Regions from separate parts of the Georgenia soli genome, predicted to be linked through region 2. Evidence: riboswitches for the same ligand, from Rfam matches in the RefSeq annotation. Region 2 holds a riboswitch; the other holds the start of a gene.
The links. Region 2 has a riboswitch for glycine ahead of ATJ97_RS09675 (DMT family transporter). Riboswitches for the same ligand answer to the same signal wherever they lie in the genome.
Positions count from the first base shown of each region.

Region 1: linked by a shared signal. The riboswitch ahead of gcvT (glycine cleavage system aminomethyltransferase GcvT) and the one ahead of ATJ97_RS09675 (DMT family transporter) in region 2 are both predicted to bind glycine.

Region 1 is NZ_PDJI01000004.1:36,657-51,179, reverse strand. Features, by position in the region: gene ATJ97_RS01705 (helix-turn-helix domain-containing protein) at 1-228, opposite strand, end outside; gene ATJ97_RS01700 (GNAT family N-acetyltransferase) at 443-1,444, opposite strand; gene ATJ97_RS01695 (RNA polymerase sigma factor) at 1,733-2,974, opposite strand; gene gcvP (aminomethyl-transferring glycine dehydrogenase) at 3,292-6,141, opposite strand; gene gcvH (glycine cleavage system protein GcvH) at 6,192-6,575, opposite strand; gene gcvT (glycine cleavage system aminomethyltransferase GcvT) at 6,664-7,758, opposite strand; glycine riboswitch at 7,810-7,926, opposite strand; glycine riboswitch at 7,927-8,014, opposite strand; gene ATJ97_RS01675 (universal stress protein) at 8,101-8,496, opposite strand; gene ATJ97_RS01670 (DUF4192 domain-containing protein) at 8,626-9,786, opposite strand; gene ATJ97_RS01665 (polyprenyl synthetase family protein) at 9,976-11,058, shown strand; gene ATJ97_RS01660 (Rv2175c family DNA-binding protein) at 11,115-11,486, opposite strand; gene ATJ97_RS01655 (lytic transglycosylase domain-containing protein) at 11,672-13,186, shown strand; gene pknB (Stk1 family PASTA domain-containing Ser/Thr kinase) at 13,320-14,523, shown strand, end outside.
Region 2 is NZ_PDJI01000004.1:1,839,926-1,854,448, forward strand. Features, by position in the region: gene ATJ97_RS09630 (CPBP family intramembrane glutamic endopeptidase) at 1-30, shown strand, start outside; gene ATJ97_RS09635 (DNA polymerase IV) at 136-1,218, opposite strand; gene ATJ97_RS09640 (NAD(P)-dependent alcohol dehydrogenase) at 1,276-2,319, opposite strand; gene ATJ97_RS09645 (TetR/AcrR family transcriptional regulator) at 2,435-3,124, shown strand; gene ATJ97_RS09650 (MFS transporter) at 3,228-4,535, shown strand; gene ATJ97_RS09655 (hypothetical protein) at 4,535-4,954, shown strand; gene ATJ97_RS09660 (very short patch repair endonuclease) at 5,011-5,454, shown strand; gene ATJ97_RS09665 (trimeric intracellular cation channel family protein) at 5,451-6,176, opposite strand; gene ATJ97_RS09670 (amidohydrolase) at 6,202-7,464, opposite strand; glycine riboswitch at 7,701-7,789, shown strand; gene ATJ97_RS09675 (DMT family transporter) at 7,934-8,953, shown strand; gene ATJ97_RS09680 (hypothetical protein) at 9,000-10,352, shown strand; gene ATJ97_RS09685 (ABC transporter permease subunit) at 10,364-11,302, opposite strand; gene ATJ97_RS09690 (ABC transporter ATP-binding protein) at 11,299-12,231, opposite strand; gene ATJ97_RS09695 (hypothetical protein) at 12,586-13,038, shown strand; gene ATJ97_RS09700 (class II fructose-bisphosphate aldolase) at 13,050-13,889, opposite strand; gene ATJ97_RS09705 (1-phosphofructokinase family hexose kinase) at 13,886-14,523, opposite strand, start outside.

The DNA.
Region 1 (14,523 bases), 1.8 Mb from region 2:
CCGCCCGGGCGCCTCCTCGATGAAGCCGTGCTTGGCGAGCTGGCGCAGGTGATAGCTGGTCAGGCCCGAGGACTCCCCGAGCCGCTCGGCAAGCTGGCTGGCCGTCGCAGGACCCGCCATCAGCGCGTCCCACAGCTGGGTGCGCAGCGGGTGCGCGAGCGCCTTGAGCGCCACGACGTCGAGGACGCGCTGGGGCCGCTCCTGCGGGGCGGGCTGGCCGGTGGTCATGCGAGAACCGTACCGATACAAAGGAGCCTTTGCAAGCACTCCTTTGCAACTAGATGTTTGGACGCCGACGGCGGTCCACCTGCGGTCACCGACGTATGGCGCATGGCGCGTAGTGGCATCGGCGCGTGGCGCCCACCCGCGCGTGGCGGTCGGTGGCGCCGCGGTTGGTTGGCGGTGGGCGGCGCCGCGGACGGTTCGCGGTGCTACGGCTCGGTCAGAGAGCCTTGGTGTAGGCAATGCCCTTCCGGTCGGCGCGATAGCCGAGGCGCGTGTACAGCGCCAGGGCCCCGGACCCGTTCTCGGTGTCCACGCCCAGATCGGCACGCTCCATGCCGGCGGCGGCGAACGCGCGCATGGAGGCGGCCAGCAGCGCGGGCGCGGCGCCCCGGCGGCGCCAGGCCGGCCGCACGCCTAGGAGGTCCGTCCAGCCGCAGGTGTAGCCCTGGACCTCCCAGTCCTGCTCGTAGGCCGAGGCGACCGTGTACCCTGCGACCTCGTCCCCGTCGAGCACCACGAAGCTCCAGTCCGGCCGGAGGTATCGCGAGCCGACCACCGACCGTTGCCAGTCCTCGGCAGAACGAGGCTCACTGCCCCAGTGCCCGGCGAAGGACTCGTTGTGGGCGAGCCTGACCGCCTCGGCCGGGACGTCGCCGAGGGGCACCAGCCGCAGGGGCGCCTCCAGGATGATCTCCGGGACAGGGTGAGCGGCGTCGAGCGGGCGGGTCATGTCGACGAACCAGCGCTCCGGGCGGAACCCCGCACGCTCGAGCAGGCGGCGCGCGGGCAGCACGTGCTCGTCGGCGTGCACCCGCATCACGGCGGGGAGCTCGCGCGCGGCAACGGCGACCTTCCGCCGGGCGCACTCCTCCTGCCAGCGCAGGACCTCCCGGCCGATGCCGCGGCCCCTCCATCCCGGATGGACGCCGCCCCAGCAGAAGGCGCGCACGGTGCGGGTGTCGCCCGGCCGGACCTCGACGACGCCGAACGCGCGCGGCAGGCCGTCGTTGTCGAGCCCGAGGATCGTGTCGGCGGCAGGGTCCTTCCAGCTGCCGTCCGTCAGCGTGTCGACAAGGTCGTCGGGCGTGTTGCGCTCCGAGGTGTCGTCGTGCGCCTCCACTGCCTGCACGAGCTCGTGCCAGGACGGCACGTCGGCGACGGCGATCGGGCGCCAGGTCAGGGCGGTGGCACGGGGCGGGGCGAGCGGCGGCGTCGTCATGGCCGCGAGCCTACGGGCGCCCCGGTGGCGAGCTCACGCTGATTTCCGGCGACGGGAAGAGCGCGTCGAGCGAGCGCTGCTCCTTCCGGAGCGCCCTGCTCGCGCCCCAGGCGTGCGCGGCGACGCTGACGGCCAGGGCCACGACGATCGGTCTGGAAGGCCATCTCGCACCCTGCGCACGCGGCACGTCGTCGTCGCCCGTCACCGGGATAGCCTGCGCCGCAGCGCCCGAAGAGCACGAGGCCCGCACCGTGACGGTGCGGGCCTCGTGCCGTGCGTGCGGGCAGCTCAGTCCAGGTAGTCGCGCAGGACCTGCGAGCGGCTGGGGTGACGGAGCTTCGACATGGTCTTGCTCTCGATCTGGCGGATCCGCTCGCGCGTCACGCCGTAGACCTTGCCGATCTCGTCGAGGGTCTTCGGCTGTCCGTCGGTCAGCCCGAACCGCATGGAGACGACGCCCGCCTCTCGCTCGGAGAGCGTGTCGAGCACGGCGTGGAGCTGCTCCTGCAGGAGCGTGAAGCTGACCGCGTCGGCCGGGACGACGGCCTCGGAGTCCTCGATGAGGTCACCGAACTCGCTGTCGCCGTCCTCGCCCAGCGGGGTGTGCAGCGAGATCGGCTCGCGGCCGTACTTCTGGACCTCGACGACCTTCTCGGGGGTCATGTCGAGCTCCTTGGCGAGCTCCTCCGGGGTGGGCTCCCGGCCCAGGTCCTGGAGCATCTGCCGCTGCACGCGGGCGAGCTTGTTGATGACCTCGACCATGTGGACCGGGATGCGGATGGTGCGCGCCTGGTCCGCCATCGCACGGGTGATGGCCTGACGGATCCACCACGTGGCGTAGGTGGAGAACTTGTAGCCCTTGGTGTAGTCGAACTTCTCCACCGCGCGGATCAGACCGAGGTTGCCCTCCTGGATCAGGTCCAGGAACAGCATGCCGCGACCGGTGTACCGCTTGGCCAGGGAGACCACGAGACGGAGGTTCGCCTCGAGCAGGTGGTTCTTGGCGAGGTGACCGTCGTTGGCGATCCACTGCAGCTCGCGGCGCAGCTTCGGTGCCAGGTTCTCGCTCTCGGCCGCCAGCTTCTCCTCGGCGAACAGGCCGGCCTCGATGCGCTTGGCGAGCTCGACCTCCTGCTCGGCGTTCAGCAGGGCGACCTTGCCGATCTGCTTGAGGTAGTCCTTCACCGGGTCCGCGGTGGCCCCGGCGGTGACGACCTGCTGGACGGGCGCGTCGTCGTCGTCGGCGTCCGAGACGACGAAGCCGGTCTCGCCGGCGGGCGTCTCGTCGTCCTTGGCCTCGGGCTCCTCGGCGACGTCGGGCACCGCCTTGAGCGAACCCTTCTTGGCGCGCGAGGCGGACTTGGCGGGCTCCGCGGGCTGGGCCTTGGCCGGCGCCTTCTTGGCGGCAGTCTTCGACGTCGCCTTCCGCGCCGCGGCCGTCTCGGCCGGCGCAGCCTGGTCCACCGGGGCCTCAGCGGGCTGGCCCGCCTTGCGGGCGGAGGTGGTCTTGGAGGCAGAGGAGGACGTCACGAATAACCTTTCGGCGGGGTGCGGGGGCCGACGATCGATCCGTTCAGACCGTCGCAACCCTATAATTATAGCCTCGGCGAGCCAGCCCGGCACCCTTGTTCGTGGTCGTGGCGACATCCGAGATCGGCGGGCCCGGCTGCCCGCCGCACCCGTCACAACGTCGCGACCCCCATGGTTATGCCCTCCGTCGGGCCCGTATCCCTGTGCGTGCGCGACGACGGTGCCCGCGCGCACGGCACGACGGCGCCCCGGGCGGTCCGCTCACGGACCGCCCGGGGCGCCGTCGGTAGCTCGTCGGCCGCCGTCCGCCGTCCGCGTCAGGACGTCGTGCCGTACGCCTCGACGGGCTGGCACGCGCAGACGAGGTGCCGGTCGCCGTAGGCGCCGTCCACGCGTCGCACGGGCGGCCAGTACTTGCCCTCGACCAGCGAGGGCACCGGGTAGACGGCCTCGGCCCGCGTGTACGGGTGGTCCCACTCCCCCGTCAGCATCTGCGCCGTGTGCGGGGCGTTGACGAGCGGGTTGTCCTCCTGCGGCCAGGCACCGGCCGCCACCTGCTGCGCCTCGGCGTGGATGGCCGCCATCGCCTCGCAGAACCGGTCGAGCTCGGCCAGGTCCTCGCTCTCGGTCGGCTCGACCATCAGGGTGCCGGCGACCGGGAAGCTCATGGTCGGGGCGTGGAAGCCGTAGTCGATGAGGCGCTTGGCGACGTCGTCCACCGTGACGCCGGTGGCGGCCCGCAGCGGCCGTAGGTCGAGGATGCACTCGTGAGCGACGTGGCCGCTCTCGCCCCGGTAGAGGACCGGGTAGTACTCCTGCAGCCGGGCGGCCACGTAGTTCGCGGCGAGAACCGCCGCTCCGGTGGCGCGCCGCAGCCCCTCCCCGCCCATGAGCGCGATGTACGCCCAGCTGATGGGAAGGATCGACGGCGAGCCGTACGGCGCCGCGGAGACGGCCCCGGAGCGCCGGTCGCCGTCCTGCGCCAGCGGGTGGCCCGGCAGGAAGGGCGCGAGGTGCGCCCGCGCCGCGACCGGCCCGACGCCCGGGCCCCCGCCGCCGTGGGGGATGCAGAAGGTCTTGTGCAGGTTCAGGTGGGAGACGTCCCCGCCGAAGGCGCCGGGACGGGCGTGCCCCACGAGGGCGTTGAGGTTCGCGCCGTCGATGTAGACCTGGCCGCCCGCGGCGTGCACCGCCTCGCAGACCTCGCGGACCTGCTCCTCGTACACCCCGTGGGTGGACGGGTAGGTGATCATGATGCAGGCGAGCCGGGAGGCGTGCTCCTCGATCTTGGCGTGCAGGTCCGCCACGTCGACGTTGCCGCCCTCGTCGGTGGCCACGACGACCACGCGCAGGCCGGCCAGCACCGCGGACGCCGCGTTGGTGCCGTGCGCGGAGGCCGGGATCAGGCACACGTCGCGCTCGGAGTCCCCGCGGGAGCGGTGGTAGCCCCGGATGGCCAGCAGGCCGGCGAGCTCGCCCTGCGAGCCGGCGTTGGGCTGCAGGCTCACGGCGTCGTAGCCGGTGGCGGCGGCCAGCCAGCGCTCGAGGTCGTGGATCAGCTCCAGGTAGCCCTCGACGTCCTCGGCCGGCGCGAAGGGGTGGATGCGGGCGAAGCCCGGCCAGCTGATCGCGGCCATCTCGGCCGCCGCGTTGAGCTTCATCGTGCACGAGCCGAGCGGGATCATGCCTCGGTCGAGCGCGTAGTCCTTGTCCGAGAGCCGGCGCAGGTAGCGCATCATCGCCGTCTCGGTGCGGTAGCTCGAGAAGACGGGGTGCGTGAGGTACTCGCTGGTGCGGCGCATGTCCGCGGGCAGGGCCACCTCGGCGGCCCCCCCGGCCGTCTCCTCGGGCCGCATGTCGTCCGCACCGCCGCCGGGGGCGGCGTCGGCCGCAGCCCCGACCGTCCGGGCGACCGCCGCCGCGAGCGCGGCGACGTCCTCGTCGGTGGTGGCCTCGTCCACGGAGACTCGCACGCGGTCGCCGTCCTCGACCCAGACGGTGATGTTCTCCTCCAGCGCCGCCCGGCGCACGGCCTCGGCCTGCCCCGGCACGTCCAGCTCGAGGGTGTCGAAGTAGTGCTCGTGGGCGAGGCGGACCCCCGCCCGCCGCAGCCCGGCCGCGAGCGCGCGCGTCCGGGTGTGGACGCCCTCGGCGATCTCCCGAAGCCCGTCGGGCCCGTGGTACACGGCGTACATCGAGGCCATGACGGCGAGCAGGACCTGGGCGGTGCAGATGTTCGAGGTGGCCTTCTCCCGGCGGATGTGCTGCTCGCGGGTCTGCAGCGCGAGCCGGAGCGCGGTGTCGCCGTCGGCGTCGCGGGAGACCCCGACCAGCCGGCCGGGAAGCTGACGCTCCAGGCCCTTGCGCACGCTCAGGTAGCCGGCGTGCGGACCGCCGAGACCGAGCGGCACCCCGAAACGCTGGGTGGTGCCGACTGCGATGTCCGCGCCGAGCTCGCCGGCGGGCGTGAGGAGCGTCGCCGCCAGCAGGTCGGCCGCGACGACCACCTGCGCGCCGGCCTCGTGGGCGGCGCCGACGACCCGGTCGAGCACCGAGCGGGGCAGCACCCGCCCCGACGCGCCGGGAAGCTGGACGAGCACGCCGAAGACGCCGTCGAGGTCGACGCCGTCGAGCCCCTCGGCGAGGTCGGCGCGCACGAGCTCGATGCCGAGCGGGGCCGCCCGGGTCTCCAGCACCGCCAGGGTCTGGGCGAGGGTGTCCGCGTCGACGACGAACCGGCCCCCCGCGCCCTTCGTGGCCCGGCGGGCCAGCAGCATCGCCTCGGCGGCCGCGGTCGCCTCGTCGAGCATGGACGCCCCGGCCACCTCCAGGCCGGTGAGGTCGATGACCATCGTCTGGAAGTTCAGCAGCGCCTCGAGGCGGCCCTGGGAGATCTCGGGCTGGTACGGGGTGTAGGCGGTGTACCAGGCGGGGTTCTCCAGCACGTTGCGCTGGATGACCGGCGGGGTGAGCGTGTCGTAGTACCCCTGGCCGATCATCGAGGTCCGCACCGTGTTGCGGGCGGCGAGGCCGCGCAGGCGGGCGAGCACCTCGTGCTCAGACGCGGCCTCGGGCAGGCCGGCGGGTGCGCCCTCGTCCTGGATCGAGTCCGGGACGGCCGCCTCGACCAGCTCCTCGAGGGTGGTGACGCCGACGGCGGCGAGCATCTGCTCCTGCGCGCCGGCGTCGGTCCCGATGTGACGGTCGGAGAACGCCCTCACGCGCCCTGCCCCTCCACCAGCGAGGCGTAGCCGTCGGCGTCGAGGAGGCCCTCGGGCAGGTCGGTCACGCGCAGGGTGTAGAGCCAGCCCTCGTCGTACGGGTCGGAGTTGACGGTCTCGGGCGAGTCGACGGCTGCCTCGTTCACCGAGAGGACCTCGCCCCCGGCGGGGGCCACGAGGTCGGAGACGGACTTGGTGGACTCGATCTCGCCGCAGGACTCGCCGGCCGAGACGGTGGCGCCGACCTCGGGCAGGTCGAGGTACACCACGTCGCCGAGCGCCTCGGTGGCGTAGGAGGTGATGCCCACGCGCGCGGTGTCGCCGTCGACGGCGATCCACTCGTGGTCGGCGGTGTACTGGCGGTCGTCGGGGTAGCTCACGGGTGGCTCCGTTCGGTGCGGGAATGACTGGTCGGGGACGAGGTGCGGGACGGACGCCGTGCGGCGCCGTCAGGTCTGGTGCGCCGGGTCATCGGGGCCGGCGGTAGAAGGGGAGGTCGACGACGGTCATGGGCTGGCGGCGGCCGCGCACGTCGGCCTCCAGGACGGTCCCAACGGCGGCGCGGGCCTCGTCGAGGAGCGCCATGGCGATCGGGCGGCCGAGCGTGGGAGACAGGACGCCGGAGGTCACCGTGCCGATCTCGCCGTCGCCGTCGAGCACCGCGCTGCCCGCGCGGGCGGCGCGCCGGCCCTCCCCGGCGAGACCGACGAGCGTCGTCCCGGTCGGGTTCTCCGCGCGCCGGGCGAGGGCGTCGCGGCCGACGAAGTCATGCTCGAGGTCGACGACGCGGCCCAGCCCGGCCTCGTAGGGCGTGACGTCGCGGGTGAGCTCGTGCCCGTACAGGGGCATGCCGGCCTCGAGCCGGAGCGTGTCGCGGCAGGCGAGCCCGCACGGGACCACCCCGGCGTCCGAGCCGGCCTCCAGCAGCGCGGTCCACAGGTCGACGGCGGAGGAGGCCGGGGCGGACAGCTCGAACCCCACCTCGCCGGTGTAGCCGGTACGGGCGAGGAGTACGGGCACGCCCGCGACCTCGGCGGGGGCCGACGCGTAGTACCGCAGCGCTCCGAGGTCGGCGTCGGTGACGCGCTGGAGCACCTCGGTGGAGACCGGGCCCTGCAGCGCCACGAGCGCACGCGCCTCGGTGCGGTCGGCGATGTGGACGCGCTCGCCGGAACGGACGGTCAGCTCGTCGAGCACGACGGTGCGGTTGGCGGCGTTGGCGACGACGAGGAACTCCGTCTCGGCGAGGCGGTAGACGATGAGGTCGTCCAGCACCCCGCCGTCGGGCGCGACCATCATCGTGTAGCGGGCCCGCCCGACGGCCAGGGTCGAGCTGCGGGAGACGAGGGCGTGGTCCAGCGCGTCCGCCGCCCCCGGGCCGGACACCTCGATCTGGCCCATGTGGGACAGGTCGAACAGGCCGGCGCGCTCGCGCACCGCGGCGTGCTCGGCGAGGTCGGAGGTGTAGCGCAGCGGCATCTCCCAGCCCGCGAACGGTGTGCTGGCCGCGCCGGCGTCGCGGTGCACGGGGTAGAGCGGGGTGCGCAGGAGGTCGGTGGTCATGCGTGGAGCTCCGTCGGTCGTCGGGCCGGTGCGCGGTCGCGCACGTCGAACGGCTCCCCCTCTGTGCTGGTTACCTGAGAGCTTCGGGATCCCCGTGGATCCCTTTCACCGTGGGTGAGCCGTCACGCGCCGCACGAGGCCGCGCGTGGGACTGCTTTCCAGAGTGGCCTGATCGACACGGTGCTGGAACCTGAGAGATTGCCGGGGCGGTTGCTCCTTCGGTGCGTCGCGAGGACGACTCTCCCGTGCCGACTCATGACGGCCCGATATGCAGTTTGTGGCGGCGCCCACTACCGGCTCCCGCGTGGCTGCACGCTACCACCGCCCGCGGGGCGGGCAGCCTCAGGGGGCGCTGACGGGTTTGACGGCGAGGACGGGGCAGGGCGCGTCGAGCAGGATGCGCTGCGCGTTCGAGCCCAGGATGAGCTTGCCCACGGGCGAGCGGCGGCGCAGTCCGATGACGATGAGCTCGGCGCCGACCTCCTCCGCGGTCGCGACGAGCGACTCCGCGACATCCTCGGAGCGGCGCAGCTGCCGGATGTCGTACGCGATGTCGGCGTCGTCGAGGAGGTCGCGCACGGTGTCGGCCTCGGCCTCGAGCGTCGAGCTCTCCTCGCCCTGCGAGCGGCGCGCGAGGACCACGACGAGGCGCGAGTCCCGCCGTCGGGCCTCCGTCACGGCCGCGTCGAGCGCCGCCGAGCCTTCCTTCGTGGTCACGTAACCCACGACGACCGCCATACCTGCTCCGTTCCTGCCGCCGAGAGGGCGGCCCCCGGTGACCGTGGCGGGGACGTTACCCGATCGGCGGCCCGGCCAGGACCCGGAGAGCGCGTGGCGGGCCGGGAGAGCGGCTGCGGGACGGGTCCGTCATCGACGCCCCACCCACGCGGGCGGCACGCCGGCGTCGAGCGCGGCGACCACCAGCTCGGCCAGTCGGTGCCCGGGCTCCTCGGCGAGGGCCTGCCGCGCGACGACGTCGGCCCGCGCCCCCTCGTTCCCCCACCACGCGAGGTAGGCCAGCAGGCCGAGGGCCGGGCCGCCGTCGCCGGGCGGTGCGTGCGCCGCTACCCGGTGGGCGAGCGCGATCGCGGCGCCGACGGCACCGAGGTCCGGCGGCGTCTCGGTCTCGAAGGCGCGCACGACCACGTCGGGGTCCAGGAACTCCGCCGTGCACGCGCCCCCGCCCACCATGGCCGCGGCGACGACGGCGTCTCGGACCACCTTGTCCCCGAGCGCGACGAGGAGCCTGCCGAGCGCCTCGGCGGACGCCCCGCCGGCCGGGCCCGGTCCGGCGCTGGCGACCGCACCGTCCCACAGGCGTGCCGCGTCCTCCCGCCAGCGCTCGAGCGGGAGCTGGTCGCGGGCGGGCCGGGCGCCGGGTACGCCGAACGCCGCCCCGCGCACGAGAGGCGCACCGCCGCAGGAGCGCAGCACCGCCGCCCGGCGTCGCCGCTCCTCCTCCGCCGCGACGTGCGCAGCCCCCAGCGCGTCGGTGTCCGTCACCCGTTCGACCCCCAGGTCGGACCGCCGGCCGGTGGCGCCGTACCCGGCGACGACCATCGCGAGGGCCCCCGCCGACGCCGAGAGCTCGGCGAGGGGGCGACCGGCGGCGGGGCAGCAGTCGCACGCGTCGAGGTGCGCCCAGCCGTCCGGGCCCACGACCCACGTCTCGAGGTCGGGGGCGACCGGCCACAGCTCGGCGTCCAGAGCGTCCGTGAGGTGGGCGACGACGGCCTCCAGCCGGCCGGAGTCGTCCGGGGTGTCGGTGTAGAGCACCAGGAGCCCCTCGTCCGGCTCCGTCGCGGCGACGTGGCCCGCCAGGACCGCCGCGGCCGCGGGACCCCTGCTGGGCTCGTCGAGGTCGCTGAGGTCCATGCGTGCCACGAGCCCGACCCGGCGCGTGCCCTGTGGCGTGCCGGTCAGGGTGACGAGGACGGCGGACTCTGCGGGGTGGAAGCCGAGCCGGTACGGCACGAGGGCGAGGAGGTCGCAGGACTCGCTGAGGCGGATGGTCTGTGCGGTGGTCATGGGGCCATCCAGCCCGAGGCGGGCGCCGGCCCGCCCGCGCCCTGTGCACAGGCAGTGCCGCGGCCCTGCCTGTGCACGGAGCACCGTTCAGGCCACGGCTGTGCACAGCGTCCCGTCGGGCGTGCCGCACGGGCGAACCTCACTCCCGACCGGACGTCCGACCCGGTCCTGTCCGCATAGGGTCGGGGCATGCAGAGCGTTCTGACCGACCTTCGCGACGCCGTCTCGACGCGCGTCCTGGCCGCCCTCGACGAGCGGACCACGCCCTTCGCGGACGTGGGCGCACCGCTGGGCGAGTTCCTCGCCCCGGCCAGGTCCCTGCTGGGCGGCGGCAAGCGGCTGCGGGCGCTGCTGTGCGGCGCGGGGTGGACCTGCGCCTCCTCGGCACCGCTGGAAGGGCCGGTGGTGCTCGCCGGCAGCGCCCTGGAGCTGTTCCAGGGGGCGGCGCTCGTGCACGACGACGTCATGGACGACTCCCTCACCCGCCGCGGCATGCCCGCCGCCCACCGCCGGTTCGCCGGCGAGCACGCGGAGCGCGGGTGGCTGGGCAGCGCCGACGCCTACGGCCAGGCCGGCGCCATCGTCCTCGGCGACCTGCTGCTCTCGCTGTCCTCGATGGAGATGGATGCCGCGCAGGCGGCGGCCGGCCCGGCGGCAGGTCCGCGCGCGCGGCGCATCTACGACGCCATGACGGCCGAGGTGGCGCTGGGGCAGTACCTCGACATCCGCTCCCAGGCCCAGCCCTGGGAGGACGACGGCGAGGCCTCGCTCGCCCGCGCGCTGCAGGTGGTCCGCCACAAGTCGGCGCGGTACTCGGTGGAGCACCCGCTCGTGACGGGTGCCGCGCTCGCGGGCGCCGACGACGACCTCCTCGCCGCCCTCTCCGCCGTCGGGCTGCCGCTCGGCGAGGCGTTCCAGCTGCGCGACGACGAGCTCGGCGTCTTCGGGGACCCTTCCACCACCGGCAAGCCCGCCGGCGACGACCTGCGCGAGGGGAAGCGGACCGTCCTGCTGGCGATGACCCTGCAACGGGCGGACGGGGCCGACCGGGCGTTCGTCCAGGAGCGGGTCGGCGCTCCGGACCTGGGCGACGACGAGGTCGCCCGTCTCCAGGACGTCATGCGGGCGACCGGCGCCGTCGAGGCGCACGAGCGGCTCATCGCGGAGCGTCACGCCGCCGGCCTGGCCGCGCTGGAGGCCGCATCGCTGCCCCCGAGGGCGGACGCTCTCCTGCGCGAGCTGGCGGACGCCCTCACCCGGCGCACCGCCTGAGCGTCGCCCGGCCGCGCCCGCGGTACCGCGGGCGGGGTGCGACGGTCAGTCCGCGATCAGAACGCGATCGTCTGGGCGGCTCGCCGGACCGCGTGCGTGCGGCGCGCGCGCAGGGCGGCGATCGGCGTCTCGTCGAGCTCGTCGTGCCGCGTGTACAGCCAGCGGAACGACTCCTCCGGGTCGTAGCCGGAGTCGGCGAGCACCATCAGTGTGCCGCGCAGCGCGGGCAGCGGGCCGGGGCCGTCCTGCTCGTCCGGGCCGAGCAGGAGCTCGGCCGGCACCGACAGGGCGTCGTTCGGTCCACGGGGCACCGCCAGCAGCTTGTGGTCGCGCAGCATCGCGCGCACGTCCCGCAGCCGGATGCCGATCAGCTCGGCCACCTCGGGCACGGAGTACCAACGGGCAGGCTCCTCAGGCACGACGCTCACGGGAGGAGCCTATTCGGATATTCGGACAAGCGGTTGTCGACACGCCACACTAGTCGCTAGTGTCACACTCGTTTCATCAGTCACATGTGCACCACCGACAACACAGTTCACACGAGAAGCCCCGGACAACGGGACTCGGGCGTCTGCGAGCCGGTGTCCCCCTGTGCACGTTCCTTGGAGGATCGATGTCGAAGGTCGAGAACGCCTCTCGCACCACTGCCCGCACCCACGCGGGACGGGCCGGTATCGGTCTGGCCCTCGCCGCGACGACCGCCGTCGGCGTCGCGGTCCCGGCCGCCACGGCGCAGGCGGCCCCGGTCCCGACCGGCGCCGGCGTGCACGGCGCCACGGTCGGTGCCACCGCGCTCGCCCCGCAGGCCCGCACGTCGACGCCGACGATGACCTACCGGGTGCAGTCGGGCGACACCGTCTCCCACATCGCCGCCCGCACCGGGTCCTCGGTGAGCGCGATCGTCCGCGCGAACAACCTCGACTCCCGCGCGCTCATCCGCGTCGGGCAGATGCTGAAGATCCCCTCCGCGGCGGCCCCCAGCGCGCGCCCCGCGGTCAGCGTGGCGAGCACGGCGGGTGCGACCGTCACCCACACGGTCGCCGCCGGCGAGACCGTCTCCGAGCTGGCGAAGAGGTACGGCACGACCGTGTCCGCCGTCGTCCGGGCGAACGGCCTGTCCTCCCCGGACCGCATCTACGTGGGTCAGCGACTGACGTTCTCGGGCGTGGCCGCGCTGCCCAGCTCCTCCGCCCCGGGTGCCACCGCCGTCCCGACGGCCCCGGCCCCGGCCCCCGTCGCCGTCGCGACGCGCAGCCACACCGTCCGTGCCGGGGAGACCGTCTCGGGCCTGGCGAAGAAGTACGGCACCACTGTCAGCGCGATCATCGGCGCGAACAACCTGCGTGCGTCGGGCCTGATCTACGTCGGGCAGAAGCTCGTGCTCCCCGGCTCCGCCGCCTCCTCCCCCGCCGCGCCGGCTCCCGCGGCGCCGACGAGCCCGGCGCCGGCCGGCGCCTCCTCCGGGACGTACACCGTGCGCTCCGGCGACACGGTCTCGGGCCTGGCCAAGAAGTGGGGCACGACCGTCTCCGCCGTCATCGACGCGAACCGCCTGAGCGCGTCCGGCCTGATCTACGTGGGCCAGAAGCTCCAGGTCCCCTCCACGGCGGCGGCGACGCCGTCCACCACGCCGACCTCCACTCCCCTCGTGCCGAGCACCTTCCTCGGCCGGACCTACCCGGAGGCCACCGTCGCCTCGGCGAACGCCAACAAGGCCACGCTGCTGGCCACCGGCGTGCCGTCGCGGGCGCACATGCAGGCACTGGTGGCCCAGGTCGCCGCCCAGATGGGCGTCGACCCCGCGCTCGCGCAGGCCCACGCGTACCAGGAGTCCGGCTTCAACCACGCCTCCGTCTCCCCCGCCAACGCGATCGGCACGATGCAGGTCATCCCGTCCTCCGGGGAGTGGGCGTCCGACCTGGTCGGCCGCAAGCTCAACCTGCTCGACCCGTACGACAACGTGGTGGCCGGCGTGGCGATCATCCGCCAGCTGCAGCGCACGGCGCCCGACCTGGAGACCGGCATCGCCGGGTACTACCAGGGCGCCGGCTCGGTGAAGCGCAACGGGATGTTCTCCGACACCAAGATGTACGTCGCGAACGTCAAGGCGCACATGAACCGCTTCTGACGTCGTCACAGGCGTCCGGGACGCCGGGACGAGGGCCGGGCCACGGGGCCCGGCCCTCGTCGTCACACCCCGTCCGGCGTGAGATACGGCATGCCGACCGCCCGCGCCGACCCGGGGCGGTTACCCTCACGTCGTGGACGCCGCGACCCTCGACCCGATGATCGGCCACCTGGTCGACGACCGGTACGAGGTGACCTCCCGCATCGCGCGCGGCGGGATGGCGACGGTGTACCGCGCCACCGACCGGCGCCTGGACCGCACCGTCGCGGTGAAGGTGATGCACGCGCACCTGGCCGAGAGCCCCGACTTCGTCGCCCGGTTCCGGCGTGAGGCGCGCGCCGCCGCCCGACTCACGCACCCCGGCGTCGTCGCGGTGCACGACCAGGGCCTCGCGGGCGAGGCCAGCTACCTGACGATGGAGTACGTCGACGGGCCCAACCTGCGCACGCTGCTGCGTCGTGACGGTGCCCTCCCGCTCGGCGAGGCGCTCTCGCTCACCGACCAGGTGCTCGACGCGCTGGCCGCCGCCCACCGGGCGGGACTGGTGCACCGCGACATCAAGCCGGAGAACGTCCTGCTGACGCCGGAGGGCCGCGCCAAGGTCGCCGACTTCGGGCTCGCCCGGGCCGTCACCGAGGCGACGGCCGCGTCGACCGGCACGGTGCTGGGCACCGTCGCCTACCTGGCGCCCGAGATCGTCACCGAGGGCCGCGCCGACCCGAGGGCCGACGTCTACGCGGTGGGTGTGCTGCTGTACGAGCTGGTCACCGGACGCCAGCCCTTCACCGGTGAGGCCCCGATCCGGGTCGCCTTCCAGCACGTCAACGGCCGGGTGCCGGCGCCCTCCGCCGTCGTCCCGTGGCTCCCCAAGGAGGTCGACGAGCTCGTCGCGGCGCTGACCGCACGCGAGCTCGACGAACGCCCCGAGGACGCGGCCGCCGCGCTGACCCTGGTCAGGCGCTGCGCCGCCGCGCTCGATCCCGCCACGCTCTCCCGCCGCGCCGCCGTCGCGCCCTCCCCGGGCGAGACCGTGACCGGAGCGGCGCGTGACGACCGGCACCACGACCACGACGACGCCACCCGGCCCGGCACCGACACGGCCCTGACCACGGTCGCCCCCACGGCCGGCACCATCGCCCTGCCGATCGGCGCCATCACCCGCACCGAGCCCGCGTCGCCGGCACAGCCCCCGCCTCGTCGCCGTGCCTGGCCCCGCGTGCTGGCGGTGCTTCTGGCGCTGGTGCTGGTCACCGGTGCCGGTGCGCTGTGGTGGTTCCAGGTCGGCCCGGGCGCCACGGTCGCCACGCCGGCGGTGGTCGGCCTCGAGGAGGACGCGG
Region 2 (14,523 bases):
GGACCGCGACGAGGCACGCGCGAACCTTAGGTCGGTGGGCGCCTGCGAAATCGGCGGGTCCAAGAACCGGCGGGCGGCCGAGAAGCCGGTGGGCACCCACGAAGCCGGCGGGCGCCCGGGAAGCAGCCGCCGTCGCTACAGACGCCCCCGCACCGGGGTGCGCTCGACGTGGTCCTCCTCCGGCATCACCATCTCGGCCCGGACGCCGAGCAGCCGGACCTCGCGGTCGCCGTCGAGGCGGTCCGCGAGCGCCGCGGCCGCGGCGAGGACGTCCTCGCGGCGGCTCGTCGGCTCGGGCAGCTTCTTCCCGACCACCTTCGTCACAAAAGGTGCGTAGCGGACCTTCAGCGTCACACGAAAGACCGGCCGGCCCTCGCGTGCGGTGTCCTCGAAGACCTGCTCGGCGAGCTCGCGGACCGCCGCGCTCACCTGCTCCCGCGTCGTGAGGTTGTGCTGGTACGTGGTCTCACGGCTGTGGGCGCGGGCGACCCACGGGCTGTCGTCGACCACTGCCGGCCCGACGCCGTGCCCGAGCTCGCTGTACCAGAGCCCCATGCGCGGACCGAACTCCCCGACGAGCTCCTCGCGCGGGGCCGCCGCCAGCTCCGCCACCGTGCGGATGCCGTGGTCCGCCAGACGCTTGGAGACCTTCGCGCCCACGCCCCACAGCTCCCGCGTGGGCCGGTCCCCCATCACCTCGAACCAGTTCTCCGCGGTGAGCCGGAAGATCCCGCGCGGCTTGCCGAACCCCGTAGCGATCTTCGCGCGCACCTTGTTGTCGCCGATCCCCACGGAGCAGTGCAGCTCCGTGGCGGCGAGGACCGCCGCCTGCGCACGCCGCGCCAGCGCCTCGGGGTCCGCGGTGCGCACCCCGAGGAACGCCTCGTCCCAGCCGAGGACCTCGACGACGACGCCGCCGAGGTCCCGCAGCGCCGCCATCACCTGCTCGGACGCGGCCTCGTAGGCCGGGGCGTCGACCGGCAGGAACACGGCGTCCGGCACCTTGCGGACCGCCGTCTTCAGCGGCATCCCGGACCCCACGCCGAACTCCCGCGCCTCGTACGACGCCGTGGAGACGACCGCACGTTCCGTGGGGTCGCCCCGGCCCCCGACGATGACGGGCAAGCCGGCAAGCTCGGGCCTGCGCAGGATCTCCACCGCGGCGATGAACTGGTCGAGGTCCACGTGCAGCACCCATGGTCTGGCGCCGTCGCTCATGGCACGAGTCTTCCCGCCCGGGCGAGGCCCCGCCAGGCGATTCGTCACCCCGAGGCGCTACAGCCCTCCGTCGCCCGGGACGATCGCCACCTTGCCCCGCACGCGCCCGGCGACGAGGTCCCGCATCGCCTCCGGCGCCCGGTCCAGCGGGTAGGTCCCGGTGAGCGAGGGCATCACGAGCCCGCTCTCGACGAGCTCGCTCAGCCGCTCGAGCGCCGGGGCGCGCACGATGCTGACGAACATCGCCAGCCGCTGACGCACGAACATCGACAGGAGCACCGCCCGCAGCTGACGGTTCATGCCGCCGGTCAGCTTCCCGCCGCCCTCGCCGCCGACCAGCACGGCCGTGCCCCGCGGTGCCAGGGCCCGGCGCAGCGCCCGGAGGGGCGGCCGGCCGGCGATGTCGAGGACGAGGTCGTACCGGCGCGTGCCGTCGGCGGGGTCCTCGCGGGTGCGGTCGAGGACGTGGTCGGCACCGAGCCCGCGCACGTAGTCCTGCTTCGCGGGGCCGGCCACGCCCGTGACCTCGGCGCCCAGGGCCTTGGCGATCTGCACGGCGTAGCTGCCCACGCCGCCGGAGGCCCCGGTGACGAGAACGTGCTGCCCGGCGCGGACACGGCCCACCTCGACCAGGCCCTGCAGCGCCGTGGCGGCCGAGACCGGGACGACGGCCGCCTCCTCGAAGCTCAGCGTCTGGGGCTTGCGGGCCAGCTGCCCCTCCTTGGCCACGGCGAGCTCGGCGAAGCTCCCCCTCCCCACGCCGTACACCTCGTCGCCGACGGCGAACCGGCTCACGCCCCGCCCGAGCGCGACCACCGTGCCGGCCAGCTCCATCCCGAGGACCGGGTTCTTCGGCCGGCGGAGCCCGAAGGCGAGGCGGCCGAGGTACGGCTCCCCGGTCATCACGTGCCACGCGCCCCGGTCGAGACCGGCGGCGCGGACCTGGACGAGCACCTCGCCGTCCGCGGGCTGCGGGCGCGGGACCTGCGCCAGCCGGAGCACCTCCGCGGGGCCGTACTCCTCGTGCACGACCGCGCGCAGCGTGCCCGCGGTCACCGTCCCGCCGTCCGTGTTCTCAGCGACGTCCTGCTTCGCGGCCATCTTCGGCTCCTCGCATCGTCGGGCAGCCCCGGGCGGTCTGCCTTACTTAGTACGGGAGCGTACCCTTACAAAGTACGGTCGTCCAGAGAACGTCCAGAGAACGAGGAGCGCAACATTGGCCCAGCCGGAACCCGCCGGGAGCGCACGAGCACCGCTGAGCCGCGAGCGGGTGCTCCGGCAGGCGATGACCATCGCCGACGAGCGCGGACTCGAGGCTCTCACCATGCGCTCCCTGGCGACCGCGCTGGACGTCCGGCCGATGTCGCTGTACCACCACGTCGCCAGCAAGAGCGCGATCCTGGACGGCGTCGTCGACGTGGTCTTCGGCGAGATGGAGCTCCCCTCGCCCGACGGGGACTGGCGCGAGGAGCTGCGGCGCCGCACGTCGTCGGCCCGGCTCGTGCTCCGGCGGCACTCCTGGGCGATCGCGCTGCTCGAGTCACGCGCGACCCCGGGGCCCGCCACGCTGCGCCACCACGAGGCCGTGCTCGCCACGCTGCGGTCGGCCGGCTTCTCGGTGGAGATGACCGGGCACGCCTACGCCCTGCTCGACGCCTTCCTCTACGGCTTCGCGGTCCAGGAGGCCGGCCTGCCCTTCACCGGCACGGAGACGCCGCCGGAGGTGGCGAGCTCGATCGCCGCGCAGTTCGACCCCGGCGAGTACCCGCACCTGGTGGAGTACGCCACGCAGCGCGTCCTGCAGCCCGGCTACGACTTCGGGGACGAGTTCGAGTTCGGCCTCGACGTCGTCCTGGACTCCCTGGCGCGGCTCCTTCCCGACGACGGAGCCGGGCCTCGCCGCTGAGGCACCACCCGCCGGACCGGCCGGACGGCTGCCGCCGGCCTCCGGGGCCGGCAGCCGGACCGCGGCCGGACCGCCGCGCGACCCGGCTTACGATCGAGAGCAAATGTCGACCGATCTGCCGTCCCCGGCACGGGGAGTGATGCCCTGGGCCGTCGTCGCCGGAGTCGTGCTCGTGGCACTGAGCCTGCGGGGGCCGATCGTGGCACCCGCCCCGGTGATCGGCGACATCCGCGCCGACCTCGGCCTCTCCGCCACCACCGCCGGGCTGCTCACGAGCCTGCCGGTGCTCTGCTTCGCCCTCGCCACCCCGCTCGCGACGCGCGTGATCCGGCGCGCGGGAGCGGAGCTCGCCGTCGTCGCGTGCCTCCTCGGGGTGCTTGCGGGGACGATCGTCCGCTCCGCCGGCCCGGCGTGGGCGGTGTTCCTCGGCACGGTGGTCATCGGGGCGGCGATCACCATCGGGAACATCGTCGTGCCGGTGGTGATCCGCCGGGACGTGCACTGGCGGCGCACCTCGACGGTGACGGCCGTGTACACCGCGGCCCTCAACGTCGGCTCGATGATCACCTCCCTCGGCACGGCGCCGCTCGCCGCGATGGTCGGGTGGCGCGGGGCGCTGGCCACCTGGGGGATCTTCGCGGCCCTCGGCGCCGCGTACTGGATGTGGCTCGCCCGCCGGCGGACCGCCGCCGCGGCAGCCGCCGACGCTGCGGCCGCCACCGCCGCCCCGGCCCGAGCGACCGGCACGGCCGGCGCAGACGGGAAGGCACCCACCGGCCGGGCCGAGCAGCCGCCGGCCGCGATCACGGCACGGACGTCCCAGCGGGTGAACCGGATCGGCTGGCTCCTGCTCGTGGCCTTCTGCGGCCAGTCGTTCTCCTACTACGCCGTCACCGCCTGGCTCCCGACGCTGCTCGCCGACACCCGCGGCCTCGACCCCGCCGCCTCCGGCGCCACCGCCTCGCTGTTCCAGATCGCCGCCATCGCCGGGTCGTTCGGCGTGCCGCTCATCGCCACCCGCGCCCCTGCCTGGGTCCCCGTCGCCGTGATCGGCGGCTTCTGGGTGGCGCTGCCGCTGGGCCTCCTCGTCGCGCCCGAGGCCTTCACGACGTGGGCGATCGTCGGTGGCATCGCCCAGGGAGGTGGCTTCACCGCGATCCTGTCGATCATCGCCCGGGTCGCCCGCACCGACCGTGAGGCCGCCTCCGTGTCCGCGCGCGTCCAGGCCGGCGGCTACGTGGCGGCGACCTTCGCCGCTCCGCTGGCGGGGGCCCTCAACTCGGCCACCGGCGGCTGGACCGCCCCGCTGCTCCTGGTCACGGTCACCACGCTCACCTTCTCGGTGGGCGGTGTCGGCGCCGCGCTGCTCGCGCGGCAGCGGCCCGGCCGCCAGCCGGCCGACCCGGACTGATGCCCGGCGCCGCCCGCGTGCTTGCCGGCGTCGTCGTCACGCTCGGCGTCGGCGGGGTCGCGGGCGGGGTGTGCGTGTGGCTCCTGCGCCTCGCCGCGCTGGCGGCCGGGGAGCGCCCCGACGCCGGGACCACCGGGATGCTCGTCGCGGTCGTCACCTTCGTCGCCGCCCTGCTCCCGGGGGCCGTGGCGACCGCCCTGGGACGACGGCGGACCGGCCGGGCGCTCCTCGCGGCCGGGAGCGTCGTCGTCGCGACCGCCGGCGCCGCCGCGCAGGACTGGCAGCGGCTCTCGGTGCTGTCCCCCGTGGCCCTGGGCGTCACGGTCGCGCTCTACGGAGGGCTGCTCGCCGTCGTCGTCGGCGCGGCCGCGGCGACGGACTGGCTCGCGGACGCGGCGGTCCGTCCGGTCGGGCGCTGACGCGAGGCCCAGGGCGACGAGGGACGCCGGCCTACGCTGGGGGGCACGGAGGCCCCATGACGAGCACACGCGTCCCGCCCCACCCGGGGGCGTCCTCGGCCGCGGTCTCGCGGCGGATGTCCGTCGCCGCGCGGCGGGACACCGGGTGCGAGCTGCTGCTGCGCCGCCGTCTCCATGCGGCGGGGATGCGGTACCGGGTGAACTACCCGGTCCCCGGCAACCGGCGCCGGACCATCGACATCGCGTTCACCCGCGCGCGGGTCGCGGTGTTCGTCGACGGCTGCTTCTGGCACGGCTGCCCGGAGCACGGGACCCAGCCGCGCGCCAACGCCGCGTGGTGGTCGCAGAAGCTGGCCGCGAACCAGGCGCGCGACGCCGACACCACCGCCCTGCTCGAGGCCGTCGGCTGGTCGGTGGTGCGGGTGTGGGAGCACGACGACCCCGCCGAGGCCGCGCGGCTCGTGATCGACGCCGTCCGTGCGCGGCGGCCCGCAGGCTAGTCGCGGCCCGGCGCGGGACCGTCCTCGCCCGGGGCGGAACCCTCGCGGCGCCATCGCGGTCGCAGGTTCGGGAGCTGCACGGTGGGCGCGTAGGGCAGGGACCACTGGCGCCAGTGGGCCAGGATGCTCAGGCCGGCGCCGACGACGATCGCCAGTCCCATCCCGAGGGTCTGCTCACCGAGCCCGTTCATGCCGATGACCACGAGCGAGGCGAGCACGGCCGACGTCGCGTACAGCGTGTTCCCGCCGAAGATCACGGGCGGCTGCCCGACGACGACGTCGCGGATCATCCCGCCGCCCACGGCCGTGATGACGCCGAGCATCACGGCCGGCAGCACCCCGAGACCGGCGGCGAGCGCCTTGGTCGAGCCGGTCGCGGCCCAGCACCCGAGCACGAGGGCGTCACCGACGAGGAAGGTGCGCGACCACCACCGCCCACCGAGCGGGATGACGAACGCGACGAGCGCGCCGGACATCGCGGTGCCCAGGTAGTACGGGTCGGTGAGGGCCACCGGGGTCCCGGCCTGGAGCAGGGTGTCGCGCAGCATGCCGCCGCCGAGCGCCGAGACGATGGCGAGGATGACGAAGCCGGCGAGGTCGAACCGCCGCTGGCGGGCGATCGTGCCCCCGAGGACGCCGTTGAGGAAGACTCCGGTGAGGTCGAGCGCCCGGAACACGTCCGGGAGGACGGTGTTGAGCTGCTCCGTCACGTCTGCCGCCACGTCGGACGATCCCCCTCGCCGGCGGCTAGGCCGCGAGCCACGCCAGCGCGGCCACCACGACGGCGGCCGTGCCCGTCTGCAGGGTCGGCTGGATCACCGGCGCGAAGCGGGGCGAGTGGTTGCCGGGGACCTCTGTCGCCAGGGCGCCGCGCTCGGCCGCGCTGCGGTAGAGCTCGGGGTCGGTGCCGCCGAGCGCCCAGTACGTGTAGGGGGCGCCCAGCGCCCGCGGCACGATGGAGAAGTCCTCGCTGGCGGTCTGCCGGCCCACCGCGGTGGCGGCGTCACCGAAGTGCGAGCGGAACGCCGCAGCCACCCGGGCCGTGACGTCCGGGTCGTTGTCGGTCAGCGGGTAGTTGTCGTAGGTCTCGAACTCCGGCTCCTTGGGCGAGCCCGACGCGGCGCACTCGGCGCGCACGATCCGTTCGATGGCGGAGACCATCTTCTTGTGCGTCTCCTCGCTGTAGGCACGCAGGTTCAGCTCGAGCACGGCGTGGTCGCCGATGATGTTGCTCTTCGTGCCGACGGCGATCCTCCCCACCGTCAGCACGGCGAACTCGTCCGGGTTGATCTCCCGGGAGACGACGGTCTGCAGCCGGACGACGATCATCGCCGCCAGCACCGCCGGGTCCACGGAGAGGTGGGGCATCGACCCGTGGCTGCCCTGCCCGTGCACCGTCACCCGCATGCTCTGGCCCAGCGAGAGGAAGGGGCCGGCGTGGGTGCCGACGGTGCCGGCCGGGTAGGTCAGGACGTGCTGGCCGAGGACCGCGTCGGGCTTGGGCACCAGCTGCGCCAGGCCGCCGTCGACCATGCGGCTGGCTCCTTCGGCGAGCTCCTCGGCGGGCTGGAACAGCGCCACGAACGTGCCGGACCAGGACGACCTCGCGCCGGCCATCAGGCGTGCCGCCCCGAGCAGGCAGGCGACGTGGACGTCGTGCCCGCAGGCGTGCATGACGGGCACCTCCTTGCCGTCCGTGCCGACCGCGCGCACCGTGCTCGCGTACGGCAGGCCGGTCGCCTCGGCCACGGGCAGCGCGTCCATGTCCGCGCGGGCCAGCACCACCGGCCCGTCGCCGTTGGTGAGGACCCCCACCACGCCAGTGGTGCCGACGTGCTCGTGCACGTCGAACCCCAGCGACCTCAGCTCCTGGGCGACGATCCCCGCGGTGCGCGTCTCCTGGTGCCCCAGCTCGGGGTTCGCGTGCAGGTCCCGGTACAGGTCCTCCTGCCACTGCCGGATGCCGGCCGCGCCGTCGAGAACGGCCTCGGCGGCCGATGCTGCGCTCATCTCGCTCGTCCTTCCGCCACGCCGTGTCCCCTGCCGGCCGGCCCCGCAGGCCTCGCCGGGAAGGGTTGATGCCTCACTCAGCATGCTCTGGCCGCACAGGCGGCGCATCTCGCCCCGGGCCTGGCCGGCGCCCGCGATCGCCCTATGACGAACCCCACCCGCGCCCGGGGCGTCGCAGTCACCGGACAGTGCCGTCCGGTAAGGCATACTTGAAACGTCCACAACTGAACAGCCACCGAACCGCGGCGGGAGAGTCCCGCATCAGCGGGCGCCGAAGGAGCAACCTCCCCGGGAATCTCTCAGGCCCCAGAACCGCCGCCGGCGAGGCTCCTCTGGAAAGCAGCCCTGACGGGCTCACCGATGGTGCAAGCGGGCCCTGGCCCGCGAAAGCTCTCAGGTCCGATGACAGAGCGGGGAAGACCGCACCCGCTCGTGCGCGCCTTTCGCGCGCCCTGTCACGAGGAGTTCCGTGGCCGTCTCTACCGACACCTCCGCGCCGTCCACCGCCACGCCCGCCCGCGGGCAGCCACGCCCGAGCGACGCTCCCGCAGCGCACGGGCGCAACCGCAGCCTCGGCATCGTCGCGATCATCGTCTCCACCACCGCCATGGGTGCGGCCGGCGTCTTCGGCCGCATGGCGTCTCCCCCCGGGGCCGTCATCGGCGAGGCCCTCACCCTCGGACGCATGCTGGCCGGCGCGCTGGGCATGCTCGTGATCCTCGCCGCCACCCGTCGGCTCGGCGTGCTGCGCCGCACCCGGCTGTCCTGGTCGGTGGTGCTGGGCGGCATCTTCCTCGGGCTGTCGCTGGCGACCTATCTTTCGGCGACCGTGCTGACGAGCCTCTCGCTCGCCGTCGTCCTGCACCTTCTCGGGCCCGTGATCGCGACGGTGCTGGCGCGCGTGCTGCTCAAGGAGCACGTCACCGAGCTGGCCGTCGCCACCCTGACCACGAGCGTCGTCGGGATGATGCTCGCGGCCGGCCTGATCGGCGGGACCAGGCCGCCGGGCTCGGACGAGCAGATCCTCGGGATCGTGCTCGCTGCGGCCTCCGGCGTCCTCTACGGCGCGGCCCTGCTGTGCTACCGCTACCGCGCGGACATGCCCGCCGACGTCCGCAACTTCTGGAACTTCCTCTTCGGCAGCGTCGGTGCCGCGGCGATGGTCGCCGTGACGCGCCCCGACCTGTCCGGCATGACGGCGACCAACTGGGCCTGGGCGGTCACGTTCTTCCTCGTCTGCGGCCTCTTCGCGCTGGGTCTGCTGGTGGTCGCGGGCAAGCACCTGCGCTCCGCCGAGCTCTCGGCGCTGTCCTACTGGGAGGTCGTGGTCGCCCTCCTGCTCGGCGCCGCGGTGTTCGGCGAGTCGATCTCGCTGCTGGCCGCGATCGGTGCCGGGCTCGTCGTCCTGGCGGCCCTCATGCCCCTGGCGGCAGGCTGGCACCGCCGTCGGCAGGCGACGGACGCGCGGGCCGCCGCAGAGGTGCGCTGACGCGTCGGTACGATCGGGCGCCCGCACTCCCCCGATCAGGAGCCCCATGGACCAGCCGTCCCCCTCGCCGCACGCGCTCGCTCCGTGGGAGCCGTTCACGCTCACCGTCCGCCGCGAGGACGCCCCGACCCGCGAGTCCGACGTCGCCGCCGTGCTGCACGCCCGGGGCGTGCTCGGTGCCGTCGTCGACGGTGACGTCGCGGCCCTGCCGGGCCGGGTTCTCGTGCGTGTCGCGGTCGACGACGACGCCCGGGTCGCGACCGCCGGGGCCGACGGCGTGCCCCGGCCGGGCACCGACGTCGACGCGCTGGTGGTGGCGCTGGCGCGGCACCTCCGCGCGACGGTCCTGGTGGACGCCCCGACCACCGTGGGTCCGGGCGGCGGGCCCGTGCTCGCCGTCGGGCCGGACGGCACCCCGGCGGAGCCGGTCGAGCCGGAGCTCGACGAAGCCCCCGGACGGGTGCGGTCGGTGCACGCCTGGCGCGGTGAGGGCCTCGTGGGTGCCCGCGCGCTGGTCGCCGGCGCCCGGCTGCCCCTCACCGCGCACCGGCTCGGCCCCTGGATGCTGGCGGTCGCCGACGACGGCACCTACCTCGAGCCGGAGCCGCCGGGGAGGTGGTCCTTCGGGTTCCCGTACGTGGCCATGAGCCGCAGCGGGGAGCTTCGGGCCGTCACGTACGTGGCCGGGAAGGGCCGCAGGGCGCTGTACCTCGAGCTCTCCTGGGCGCCCCCGATGGCCGCCGTCGTCCCCGCGTCGGTGCCGGAGGGGTCCGCCGCCGAGCGGCTCGCGCAGCGGCTGCGGACCGCCCGGCTCGGCGAGGGCGACCTCCCCGAGCACCCCGACCTCGACCCCGGCGTCGGGAGGGCGCTGGTCGCCGCCGCGCAGGCGCCCGACGGCGACCACTTCCTGGCCGCCGTGGCGGCCGCCCTGGGGCTCCCCGCCGAGATCGCACGGGTGGTTGAGGCTCCCGGGCGGACGGCCGAGGCTCCCGGTGCAACGGCCGAGGTTGCCGGAGCGACGGCCGAGGTTGCCGGTCCGACGACGCGCGGACCGGGTCCCGACGCGGTGTCCCTGCTCGGGCCGGGCGAGCGGATCGAGGCCACCGGCACCGCCCGGCTGATGGGAGCCGCGCTGCGGGACGACCTGGTCCGGGCGCCGTCGGGAAACGACCCGTTCAGCCGGCTGCGCCGGTACCTGCACCGCCGGCCGCGTCTGCACCTGACGGTCGGCCTGTTCGAGCTGTTCGCGGCGGTGATGGTCGGCGCGAGCCTGCTCGGGTTCTGGAGCGACCAGCCGTCGTGGCTGCGGATCCTGTCCTGCGTGCTCCTGGCGGTCGACGGGCTGGGAAACACCGCGATGGCCTGGTGGCGCCTGCGCCGGGACGCCGCCCGGGTGTAGCGCGCCGTTCCTCAGGCGTCCCGACGACGCAGGCTGACCGCCCCCGCCACGAGGGCCGCGACCGCCCATGCACTGACGACCGCCACGCCCTGCCACGGGCTGAGGAGCTCGTTGGTGCCGAGCAGCGCGCCGAGGCTGAGGAAGGACACGGCGGCCGGCAGCGGCAGGACGGCGACCAGGTCCTGCACCCAGTCGATCTGGACGAACTGCAGCACGCCGGGCAGCAGGAGCAGGAGGCCGAGGACGGCGGTGATCGTGCCGGCGGTGTGCCGCACGACCGCGCCCAGGCCGAGCGCCATGAAGGCGGCCGCGACGAAGAAGAACGTCATGCCGCCGAACGCCTGCCAGGTGGTCGCGTCGCTCAGGGACGGCACGAGGTCGTAGTTCCCGAGGGCGGGACGGGCGACCAGGTACGCCCCGACGATGCTCGCCGCGCTGACGACGACGGTCACGACCACCAGCGCGAGCCCCTTGGCCGCGAGGACCGGCAGCCGGGACGGGACGGCCGCGAACGTGGAGCGGATCATGCCCGTGGAGTACTCACCGGTCATGAGGAGAGCGCCGAGCACCGCGATCGTGACCGTGGCGAACTGGTAGCCGCCGATGACGACCTCGGCGCCGTACAGGGTGGCACCCGCCGCGGCCGCGTCCTCGGCGAAGTACTGAAGCGAGGAGGCCTGCGCGAGGCCGAGCAGCGTCATGACCGCGACCGTGATGCCCATGGTCCACCACGTCGATCGCAGCGAGAGCAGCTTGATCCACTCTCCCTTCATCACGCCGAGGAAGGTGAGGCGCGCCGAGCCGTCGAGAGGGACGACGGCGCGGCCTGGACCGGTCGCCCGGGCGCCGGGGCCGGCTGCCGGCGACTCGGCGGTGGGCGACCCCGCGGTGGTCGATCCGGCGGTGCCGGGGCTGCCAGGGCTGGCGGGAGTGGTGGCGGTGGTGCTCATCGGGCGGCCTCCATGGCCTCGTGGGTGGTCTCGGAGCGGTACTCGACGGCGTTCTGGGTGAGGGTCATGTAGGCCTCCTCCAGGCTCGCGCGCTGGAGGGAAAGCTCGTGCAGGACGATGCGGTGCCGGGCGGCGGTCTCGCCGACCAGCTCGGGGGTGACGCCGCGGACCGCGAGCCCGCCGTCGTCCGTGGGATCGACGACGGCGCCCGCCGCGCGGACCAGACCGGCGAACTCCGCGGCCTGCGGGGTGCGGACCCTGACGACGGCTCCGGTGGCGGAGTCGATGACGTCCTGGACGGCGCCGGTGGCGATGATCTCGCCGCGGCCGATGACCACGAGCTGGTCGGCGGTCTGCGCCATCTCGCTCATGAGGTGCGAGGAGAGGAACACGGTGCGGCCTTCCGCCGCGAGCTGCCGGACCAGGGTGCGGACCCACTTCACGCCTTCGGGGTCCAGGCCGTTGACGGGCTCGTCCAGGATCAGGGTGCGGGGGTCGCCGAGCAGGGCCGACGCGATGCCGAGGCGCTGCCCCATGCCGAGGGAGAACCCGCCGACGCGCTTGCCGGCGACGGCGGAGAGGCCGGTCATCTCGATGACCTCGTCCACGCGCCGGACGGGGATCCCGTGGGTGGCGGCCATGGTGCGCAGGTGGGAGCGGGCGCTGCGGCCGCTGTGCACGGCCTTGGCGTCCAGAAGCGCACCCACCTCCTTCAGCGGGGAGCGGTGCTGGGCGTACGGCCTGCCGTTGACGGTCACGGTGCCGGAGGTCGGCCGGTCGAGGCCGACGATCATCCGCATGGTCGTGGACTTGCCCGCGCCGTTGGGTCCGAGGAACCCGGTGACGGTGCCGGGCGGGATGGTGAAGCTGATGCCGTTGACGGCGGTCTTGGAGCCGTAGCGCTTGGTGAGGTTGCGTGCCTCGATCATGGTGAGCCCTCTAGTCGTGGTCGACCGGTCCGCGGCGGCGTCGTGCCCGCTGCACCCGCACCGGTGATGTCGGGACCCAGTCAATTCGGACCGCGCAGTCTGCGGATCGGGGAAGGGCCTGATTTCGCCCCTGAGGGTCGGCGTGCGGGTGTCAGGGTTTCTGCCCGCCGCGTGCAGCGACGACTCCTGGACGGTTCGTGCGGCTCCGCGATGACTCCTGGACGGTTTGCACGTCTTCTGGCCGGTTTGCGGAGGCTCGAAGTGCCACAGACCGTCCAGTAGTGGCGGCCGGCGCTTCGCTCGACCGGGGCCGAAGGCCGCAGATGTCGGGACCGCTCGGGCTACCGTGAGGAGGTGGCAACCGCCATGACGGGTCTCGCGCGGCCACGACGGCGGCTGGCAGCGGCCGATGTGGTCGACGTCTTCGTGTACGTCGTGGTGCTGAATCTCGCGATCGAGTACGTGCCCTCGGTGATCTCGGAGACCTTCACGGTCTCGCTGCTCACCGCGGTGCTCCTCAAGGTCGTCCTCGAGGTGGTCGTCGGGATCAAGAGCCGGCTGAGGGGACGGCTCCGCGCGGCGTCGACCGTCGGGGGCAAGGCGATCGCCGTCGCGATGCTCTGGGTCCTGCTTGTCGGCAGCAAGTTCGTCGTCCTCGAGGTCGTCGACCTCGTGTTCGGCGACCGGGTCAGCCTCGGCGGGTTCGTCCCCGTCACCCTCCTGATCCTTGCGCTGCTGCTGGCACGCGCCGGGGTGCGTCGCCTGGTCGACGCCCCGAGCGTAGGCAGCTCCACCACTCGCGAATGAACGACTGGCCGCTACAGCGCGTCGATGACACCCAGCAGCCGGACGACCTCGTCCTCCACCGCGCGCCGGCCGGCGCCGAGGTACTTGCGGGGGTCCACGACCGACGGGTTCTCCGCGAGGAACCGGCGCACCTCGTCGGTGAGGGCGTGGTTGAGGTGGGTCGCGATGTTGATCTTCGTCATCCCGGCCGCGACGGCGGCGCCCAGCGTCTCGTCCGGCACGCCCGACGAGCCGTGCAGCACCAGCGGCACGTCGAGCGCCGCCCGCAGCTCCGCGATCCGTTCGAGGTCGAGCGCCGCGGTGCGTTCCGTCATCGCGTGCGAGGAGCCGACGGCGACGGCCAGAGCATCCACCCCGGTGGCCTGCACGAACGCCACCGCCTCGTCCGGGTCGGTGCGCACCCCGGGCGCGTGCACGCCGTCCTTGCCGCCGACCTTCCCGAGCTCCGCCTCGACGAGCACGCCCGCGGCGTGGGCCTCGGCGACCACGTCGGCGGTCTGGGCGACGTTCTCCTCGTACGGCAGCGCAGAACCGTCGAACATCACGGAGGTGAAGCCCAGGGCGATCGCCTCGCTGACCAGCTCGCGGTCCTCGGCGTGGTCCAGGTGGACGACGAGGCTTCCCGCCGACTCCTCGGCGACGGCGAGGGTCGCCCGCGCGATCGGGGCGAGCCCCCCGTGGTACTTCACGGCGTTCTGGCTGATCTGCATGATCACCGCGCACCCGGTGCGTTCGGCGGCCGCGGCGTACGCCTCGGCGTGCTCCAGCTGGATGACGTTGAACGCCCCCACGCCACGGCGGTCGGTTCGCGCCCGCCGCAGCAGGTCCACGGGCTCGGTCACGATGGTCATGCGAGGGTCTCTTCCTTCAGGTCGGTGCGTGCGAGGAGGGACGCGGCGAGGTCCGCGTCCACGCGGCCCGCGACGGGCTCGGTGACAGAGGCGGCGGAGGTGGCTACGGCGCGGCGCAGCCGCTCCGGCCACGGCAGCGTCCAGCCCAGGGCCAGCGCCGCCAGCGCCGCGTCCCCCGCCCCGGTGGGGTTCCCTGCGAGCTCGGTGTCCAGGCGGGCGGTCAGCCGGGTAGCGCCGTCGTCGTAGCGCATGCCGTCCCCGCCGTCCGTGATGACGACGGCGCCCGCGCCGAGCTCACGCAGGGCCGCCGCGGCGTCGTGCACGTTGCCGGTGCCGGTGGCTCCGAGCGCCTCGGTCCGGTTGGGCTTGACGAGATCCGCGCGAGCGCGTGCGGCCCACACCAGCGCGTCCCCGGACGTGTCCACCAGCACGGCGGCGCCACCGCGGCGACCTGCGCCGATCAGCTCCGCGAGCTGGTTCTCGGTCGTCCCCGGCGGCAGGGACCCGGAGATCGTCACGACCTCCGGGCCCAGCTCACCGACTGCCTCGGCCACGGTGGCGACCAGGCCGTCCCACACGCCGTCCGGCAGCGGCTCGCCGCTCTCGTTGAAGAGGGTGGGATGGCCCCCGTCCC